2 regions of the Nostoc sp. DSM 114167 genome follow, and region 1 is predicted to be linked to the other one. Evidence: riboswitches for the same ligand, from Rfam matches in the RefSeq annotation. Region 1 holds a riboswitch; the other holds the start of a gene.
The links. A riboswitch is a leader RNA that binds a small molecule or an ion and turns the genes downstream of it on or off. The one in region 1 is predicted to bind cobalamin.
Positions count from the first base shown of each region.

Region 1 (4,268 bases):
GTAGAGTCTAGCAAAACTCCTAATGTTGCTACCTCCCCTTTGAATATTGGTAGTGCTAACTCATATCTACCTAGTTCACCATCACCAACTATTGCCGACAACAGTAGCGTTGCCGTCCCTGCACCGGTAACTGTACAGATTCAGGCAAATAGTGCAACCGACTTAGAAACGGCCCCCCCGACAGCTAAGTCTAATGGCGTCGGTGGTGATATTCCAGTGCCACAAGCTTTTGCCGAAATGCAACAGCCGAAGACACCAGTAAATAGGGTAGCAAGGGTAAACAATAACAATAATGACCGTTTGCGGGGCTTACAAGCGGAAATCCAGAGATTACAGCAGAAATATCGCGCTCAACAGTCTGGTAATTTAGTTGTGCCAGCAGCAGCGATCGAAGCAAATAATGCTGCTATACTCACTCCTATTTCTACGCCCAATAATTTCAGTGTACCTAACTCTGCATCTAGACCAAATAGTGTAGCAATACCAATTCCAGTTCCGACACCGATTCGGGCTAACTATAGCGTTCAGCCTAAGCCCCAATTGCGTACTACTGTACGCCCTACCGAAGCAGTAAACCCAGAATTCTTGCCTAATCTAGGTTCTGCTAGCCAGTGGACTCCCTCTCGGACTCAATCTGCGACAAGGGTGGCAACGCCTCCTGGAAAAGTAAATGCCTCTGACTCTTTAGGAAAGATGCGAGGAACCACAGTTTCTCCACAGGTATTACCGCCTTTGGCAGCAGTGGATCAATATCTTCCCAGACCCATTGACGAACTTACGCCTCCTCCATCTAGTTCAACTTTGGCTTATATCTGGCCAACGAAGGGTACTCTCACTTCTGGCTTTGGTATGCGTTGGGGAAGACCCCACAAGGGAATTGATATTGCTAACTCCACTGGCACGCCAGTTGTTGCCTCAGCTGACGGTACGATAGAAAAAGCCGGCTGGAACAATGGTGGCTACGGCAACCTCGTCGAAATCCATCATCCTGATGGCAGCAGCACTCGCTATGCTCATAACAGCAAGATTCTGGTGCAACCGGGTCAACAGGTACATCAAGGAGAAACAATTGCTTTAATGGGTACTACTGGTCACAGCACTGGCCCACACAGCCACTTTGAAATTCATCCATCAGGCAAGGGTGCTGTTAACCCAATAGCCTTTCTACCACAACGCCTGTAATTCTTAGTTGTCTTTAACTAAATCATTGCTTTGTTAGTTGAGGGAGTTTACCTCCCTCTTCTACTTTTATTACCTCAATAAGAATGAAAGTTCTAACAAAATTGCAAAACAGACTAGTCTTGAGCAAATTTATATGCTATAGTAGTTAATGATTTTGAAAAACATGGCTCAGTAGCTCAGTTGGTTAGAGCACGGGACTCATAAGCCTGGGGTCGTTGGTTCAACTCCGACCTGAGCCATTTTAAAAGTAAGATAATATAAGTGTTTCAGCTTCTAGGCATTTGTAGTACTAGGGAGCTGAATTGCTATATAAGCCTCTTTTGACTATCAAATGACTATGCTCATTCAACAGCGTGATAGTCATGAAAGTTGGAATTGAAGCCCTGAAAGGTCGTTTAATATCATATCCGGTTGAAGACTTATCATTTAGAGGGCAGTTCTTGCTGGGATCAGGGGGAAAGAGACTTTTGGGATTTTTGCACAGATCCGGTAATCATAAGTGATTAGCCGGACATGATATAAGATTAAGATTTACTATAGTTTGATTATTAATACTAATCAGAAATATTTATCTTTACATTTAGCTGACACTCCTGAAAATAGGTACATCCCGCATTGCATCTCTCGACCACAGGCTCATTGTTATTATCAAGCAAACTACCAGTTGTGCTGGTAACGAGCGATGACGTTCCTCTTCGACCTTAGTTTTAGCGTAGACGCTCTTAGCGGCTTGCCGAAGGCATCGCTTCTTCGATTGAAGTTGCTGGAATAGCCATCTCTATTGCTTTGAATATCTCAGTATTTTGTATCTTGTAATACATTAATGAGAATTCTTTCAGATACACCGTACTTGATTTCCATTTTTGGAAGCAATACCTAATTTACAACTGTTTGAGCCTTAACTGAACCGTATTGCGGCAGCTGTATTAAGAAAAAATCGCTGTTCAAAATTGGTAATAGTGATATAGTTACTCCAATCGGTTCTGATGGGGAGCAGCCATCGGACGCAAGGGGGAAAGTCTGGTGAAAATCCAGCACTGTCCCGCAACTGTGAACCTAAAATAGGTGAGTCAGGATGCCCGCCGGTTAGAATCAATTCGTTTACATAAATCTGCGAGGTACAGGTTATGAAAAGAAAACAGGCGTTAGTCAGTCTAAGCCTGATGGGAGTTATTAGTTTTTATCTAGTAGTTGGTTTACCCAAGCCCGCCTACGCTATGCACATTATGGAAGGTTTTTTACCAGTGCAGTGGGCGATTTTTTGGTGGATTGTGGCATTACCATTTTTTTTATTAGGATTGCGTAGTCTGACTCGCATTACCCAAGCTAACCCACAGCTAAAACTGCTACTAGGCCTGGCTGGTGCTTTCACTTTCGTGCTGTCAGCATTAAAAATCCCTTCCGTCACGGGTAGCTGTTCTCATCCTACAGGGACGGGGTTAGGTGCGGTGCTGTTTGGCCCCCTGACTATGACGGTTTTGGGTAGTTTAGTATTGTTGTTTCAAGCTTTGTTACTAGCGCATGGCGGCTTAACGACGCTGGGAGCAAATGCTTTTTCAATGGCGATCGCTGGGCCATTTGCCGCTTACTGGATATATAATCTGACAATCAAGTTGGGTGGTAAACAAAAAATTGCGATATTTCTAGCAGCTGCGATCGCAGATTTACTCACTTACGTTATCACTTCTATCCAACTCGCCTTAGCTTTTCCTGCACCTATTGGTGGGTTTCTCGCTTCATTTACCAAGTTCGCCGGGATTTTTGCCATAACTCAAGTCCCTTTAGCAATTAGTGAAGGGTTGCTAACTGTATTGGTGTGGAACTGGCTGCAATCTTATAATCCTCAAGAGTTGGAATTGCTGAAATTAATCAAACGGGAACCCCAAAGAAATGAATCAGTCTAAAAAAGGGTTGAGTAACTGGCTGTTGGTAGTAGCTGTATTAGCTTTAGCAGTTGCACCGTTAATATTTGTCCGTGGTGGCGAATTTACAGGTTCCGATGACAAAGCCGAAAAAGCAATTACTGAAATCCAACCTGGATATAAACCCTGGTTTAAATCATTTTTTGAACCAGCTAGTGGGGAAATAGAAAGTTTATTATTTGCTTCACAAGCAGCTTTAGGTGCTGGAGTAGTCGGTTATGCAATTGGGTTGTATAAAGGACGTTCCCAACAACAAAAACGTGAAGAATGAGCCTGCAAATAGACACTTTAGCTTATACCAATAGACTCCGGAGATTGCCACCAGAACATAAACTAATTTTTGCATTTACTACTCTTGCTATTTCCCTTGCCAGCCATCCGCTAGTACAAATTTTAATCATAGTTTGGATGAGTATTTGGACAGTAATTTATGCAAGAATTCCGGCTGGAGTTTATTTTCGGTTGTTAACGTTCACCATAGTTTTTTGTTTGACGAGTTTACCAGCCCTGATGGTAAATGGAGTTGCCATTCCTGATTTACAAAGCGTCAAATTAGATTCGTGGTATGGACTGACTCTCGGACACTTCTATATTTATATCAGCCATAGTGGCAGTATCCAAGCATTGGGACTTTTAACCAGAGCATTAGCCTCTGTTTCTTGCTTATATTTTCTCATGTTGACCGTCCCTTTCATAGAGATATTACAAACTCTGCGTTACTTACGATTCCCAGTGCTGTTAACCGATTTATTATTGCTAATGTATCGGTTTATTTTCATCCTGCTGAACACAGCCAATGAATTATGGACAGCACAAAATTCCCGTGGTGGCTACCGAACTTGGCGTAGTGGAATGAAAAGTTTAGCACTACTAATCGGACAACTATTACAGCGAACCTTAGAACGATATAGTCAGTTCTCTCTGGGACTGGAAGCACGAGGTTTTGTTGGTGAATTTCGAGTTTGGCATCAGAGTCGCTATCGTCCTCAATTACGGTATATTATCGAAGCGATTTTCGGCTGTGTAGTATTAATAGGATTGGACTTTTGGCGGAATGCAGGAATATTTACTTCAATTTGAGCAGGTATATTATACTTATCCTGGCGCACAACAATCAGCTTTGAATGGTGTAACATTGAACATTCCATTAGGTAAAAGATGTGC
Region 1 is NZ_CP195116.1:7,442,833-7,447,100, forward strand. It holds gene NSTC731_RS31205 (peptidoglycan DD-metalloendopeptidase family protein) at 1-1,182, shown strand, start outside; tRNA gene NSTC731_RS31210 (tRNA-Met) at 1,348-1,421, shown strand; partial or broken gene NSTC731_RS31215 (hypothetical protein) at 1,787-1,879, opposite strand; cobalamin riboswitch at 2,144-2,283, shown strand; gene NSTC731_RS31220 (energy-coupling factor ABC transporter permease) at 2,310-3,086, shown strand; gene NSTC731_RS31225 (energy-coupling factor ABC transporter substrate-binding protein) at 3,073-3,375, shown strand; gene cbiQ (cobalt ECF transporter T component CbiQ) at 3,372-4,184, shown strand; gene NSTC731_RS31235 (energy-coupling factor ABC transporter ATP-binding protein) at 4,159-4,268, shown strand, end outside.

Region 2 (4,268 bases), 140 kb from region 1:
GTCTCCGACTGGGAATGCCGTCAAGGAGGCTCCGCCTCCCTTGCTGGCGGCAGAGCCGCCAAGAGCAACATTTCCAGCCTCTAGGCTGGAAACGAGATTTGAAAAGGCTTTTTAACTTAAGTTGACACCAATGGCATCTTGGCCGCCACATAAACGCGTAGCAAGATCCCTATAAGGGTACAATTTTGAATTGTTATTGATGGTTTTAGGAAACTTTTTCGAGTTTCTTCTGAGTAAATTTGGATAGATTGTGGCCTTTGAGTACTGAAAATGTGCCAAGAGTACCAAGAATGAGTAAGCTCAGGATAGAAGTAGGTTCAGGAACAGTGACTATAGTTGCAGAAAAACTAATAGGTAACTCACTATCTTCTAATCCTAAATTTTCAAAACCTGGTATGATTGGCGGCGCAGAAAATACCTCTAAATAACCTGGTGTCGGCAAAAAACTTGCAAAAAATGGACTAGAATAGTTTCCTCCCGAAGTGGAATACCCAAAACCATCACCTGTTAACTGCTGAGTATTAAGACTAATTAAATTATCAACATTAAAAGGTTCGTTTCCTGGGATCGGAGTCCCAGCGGGTTGCAAACCAGTAATTGTTTCACCATTTCGCGTACCAGTAATTCCAGTAATTAAGTAAAAACCCAAATCATTAGGGGTGTCATTAGTAGTGAAAGTACCATTCGCCTCTATGCCAGTACCAGAATAATTCCAACTCCAACTTAAAGCAGAAGCAGATGGCATTGTCCCGAAAACTAATCCAGATGTGGTGACGAGGGTTATGGCAGATAAAGCTAGATTTTTCATGGAAGTCGTTACTGCGATCGCGGATCTTGTAGAAGGCTCCCGTGTATTATACGGAAGGAAAGATAGTATTATCAATCTTGGCTATTTACTAACAGCGATTGCATAACCACGCCAAAGCAGCATCAACATTACTAACCTGTTCCCCTGGCGGTACAGGTGGACGATTTACCATCACAACCTTCACGCCCAGTTCTCGCGCGGCAATAATCTTGGGCTTTGTCGCATCGCCACCGCTATTTTTGCTGACGATGGTATCAATGTTATTCTGAATCAGGATTTGTCTTTCATTATTGAGGGTAAAAGGCCCGCGATCGCACAATACGATCCCCGGCGGTACTAAAGCATCATCGCTAGGAGGGTCAATCATCCGCATCAAAAACCAAATTTTCTCCAAATGAGCAAAAGCGGCGAGTTCCTGTTTACCAACTGTCAAAAACACTCGCTCTGACTGATTTTGCAGCGCGGTTGCTGCGGCTGCAACGCTGTCAACTTCAATCCAGCGATCGCCACTTTCTTTTTCCCAAGGCGGACGGATTAACATCAAACGGGGAACTCCAACTTCCGTTGCTGCATCTGCCGCATTGCAGGAAATCTGACTAGCAAAAGGATGGGTTGCATCAATTAATAAGTCGATTTGCATGACTCGCAGATAGCTAGCCAATCCAGCCACACCGCCGAAGCCTCCAACCCGTAAATCGCCTAGCGGTACTGACGGTTCGCGGGTGCGGCCAGCTAGAGAGGTGATTACTTCTAACCCTTGGATAGTCGTAACTTTGGCAGCTAATTCTGCTGCATCACCTGTCCCACCCAGAATCAAAACGCGCATCATTAAGATAAAGGTGGAATTTTTGCTAAAATCCCCTTTTTCATCGCTTCTGGACGTTCTGACCAAGGCAGCAAACCATCTGCTTTAGCATAGTATTGACTAGCACATTCCAATACCGCAGACGCACTCCCATCAACGGCTAAATCACCAAATAAATATGTTAATTTGCCTTTGGCACTAAAGGCAACTACACAAGAACGATTACAAGCACTCATGCATTCAACTTCCTGAATCGGGAATCGATCTCGTAACTCCCAATCTTGTGCCAGCTGCTGAAGTTGGTGTAAAAGTTTTTCACCACCACTTTCACCTAAGCGTTTTCCATTTTGCCAAACACTGGCACAGGTTTTGCAAACAAATAAAGTATGTTCAGCAACTTCCATTGGACTGGTTGGGGAAATATTTACAGTCGTAGTCATCTGTACCTCGCAGATATGTGAAACTAATAAATCTATTTCGGCGGGCATCCTGACTCACTCAATTTGAGATTTTCGATTTAGTTCCTGAATCTCAAATTAGTTCACAGTTGCGGGACAGTGCCGGATTTGCACCGAACTTTCCCCGTTACCTCTGGTAGCTGACTCCCACCAGAACCGAATAACCTTATCGATCATACACTAGGGTTATCGGAGAATACGAAACAGCAAACTTTGCGCTCACGCTCAAACTGGACGACCAGATAAAATACTGTGCATCTTTACTACTTTAACGTGAGTCTCCAACGGAGGCGCACCTGCGGGAAGGGCGAAAGAAACAAGTCAAATCCTCTTCCCCTCTAACTTCTGCCTCCTGCCTCCTGCCTTGTTTCTTAGGAGTTCGATGAACTTCTCCCGGACAACCTCCCTCTCCCACAGGCAAAGGGAGGAGCAACGAAAGATTAGGGTTTTGGCTCCCCTCTCCGTGTCGGAGAGGGGTTGGGGGAGAGGTCAAAAAAGGGCTTGTCGAACTCACGTTACTTTAACTGTATCAGTTAGAACTTAAGGGGTGGACATCTACAATTTTGAGGGAACAACACAAAGCATCGCCGTATTCTGTACCTAATAAATCAAGCCAAGGTAGAGAACTAGATGTAAGTTGATGAGCCAGTATGTTGCTTTATTGCTGTAACATTTTCAACAGAACCTCTGGGCTGTCCATTTTATCCATGACAACTTCAATAAAAGCAAGTTGGTCATGGTTTTGTTGAGCTGTTTGTAATGCTTTGTCTAACTGGGATTCGGTACTAACTTTAATTGCCCAGGCATTGCCAGCGAAAACTTCAGGAAGCTGATGATAATTCCAAGGTTGAATGTCGTTATAGGGCATACGTTCACCGTGAATATCACGCTCTATAGTATATCCATCATTGTTGAGTAAAAAAATAATCGGTTTTAGATTATAGCGTAAGATGGTTGAAAGTTCTTGTGCAGTCATTTGGAAAGACCCGTCACCAACTAGTAGGATGGAGCGACGTTGTGATGCAGCGATACCTGCGGTGGGCTTCGCCAACGCACAACCAAGTAATGAACCAACAGAGTAACCAATCGATCCCCAAAGTACTTGCCCAACGAAAGTAGCTCCTTTTGGTAAAGGAACGGTAGAAGCGCCAAACAAACAAGTTCCAGTCTCGGCAACAATAATGTCATCTTCTTGGAGAAAATGAGCAAATCTATACCAAAAATGTTGCTGCGAAATCGGTGCCGAAGAGTCGCCAACGATAGGCTCTATAAAACCAGGATCTAAATTCTCTGTTGCTGATTTGAAGTAAAGCGTTTGAGGATCGCGGTGCTGCAACCGTTGGCTTAAAGCAGAAAGCACATCTGCCATAGCGACATTGTTGTATAAAGCATGTTTAACTTTTACATACTCCCCATGCACTTCAATAGTTTGGCTGGGATCGAGTTTGGCAGAAAACTTGCCTGTGTTGAAATCAGTCATCAAAGCACCGATAGTTAAAACACAATCTGCTTGCTCAATACGTTTTCTAACAGATTCCTCACTGGCAGCACCATTATATATGCCGATGAATTGGGGGTGGCTTTCTTCTAGCAATCCTTTGCCCATGTTCATCGTGGCATAAGGGTATCCGGTAGCTGTTAGCAGTTCTCGCAATTGTTCATGCAAGTGATAACGAGCTACACCAATATCAGCAATAATCACAGGTTGGGAAGCTTTTTCCAGTATATTTACACAGACATCAACTATTTCTGCTATTGTAGCGCCATCACTCTGAAATACAGGGGGTATAAACAAATCAGATGGTGCAGAAACCTCTGTGAGAGCAACATCCATAGGTATGGAAATATAAACAGGTAATTTCTTCAGCAAACAGATACCTAAAACTCTGTCAATTTCCGTTGTTGCATTTTCCTTTGTTAAATATGCTTGAGCCACCGTTACCTGTTGATACATTCGGGCAAAGATTGAAAAATCACCAGTACCAAACGTATGATGGACAAGTGAACCAAGAGCTTGAATTTTAGTTGCAGGAGCACCAGTAATCGCTACAACCGGAACGTGTTCAGCATAAGCGCCAGCGACACCATTAATAGCACTGAGTTCACCAACACCAAAGGTAGTTACTAATGCCGCAACACCATTAATCCGACCATAACCATCGGCAGCATAAGATGCGTTAAGTTCGTTGCAAGTAGG
Region 2 is NZ_CP195116.1:7,580,814-7,585,081, forward strand. It holds gene NSTC731_RS31875 (PEP-CTERM sorting domain-containing protein) at 206-808, opposite strand; gene NSTC731_RS31880 (cobalt-precorrin-6A reductase) at 897-1,634, opposite strand; gene NSTC731_RS31885 (DUF1636 domain-containing protein) at 1,637-2,053, opposite strand; cobalamin riboswitch at 2,076-2,247, opposite strand; gene NSTC731_RS31890 (alpha-keto acid decarboxylase family protein) at 2,730-4,268, opposite strand, start outside.
Region 2: linked by a shared signal. The riboswitch ahead of NSTC731_RS31885 (DUF1636 domain-containing protein) and the one ahead of NSTC731_RS31220 (energy-coupling factor ABC transporter permease) in region 1 are both predicted to bind cobalamin.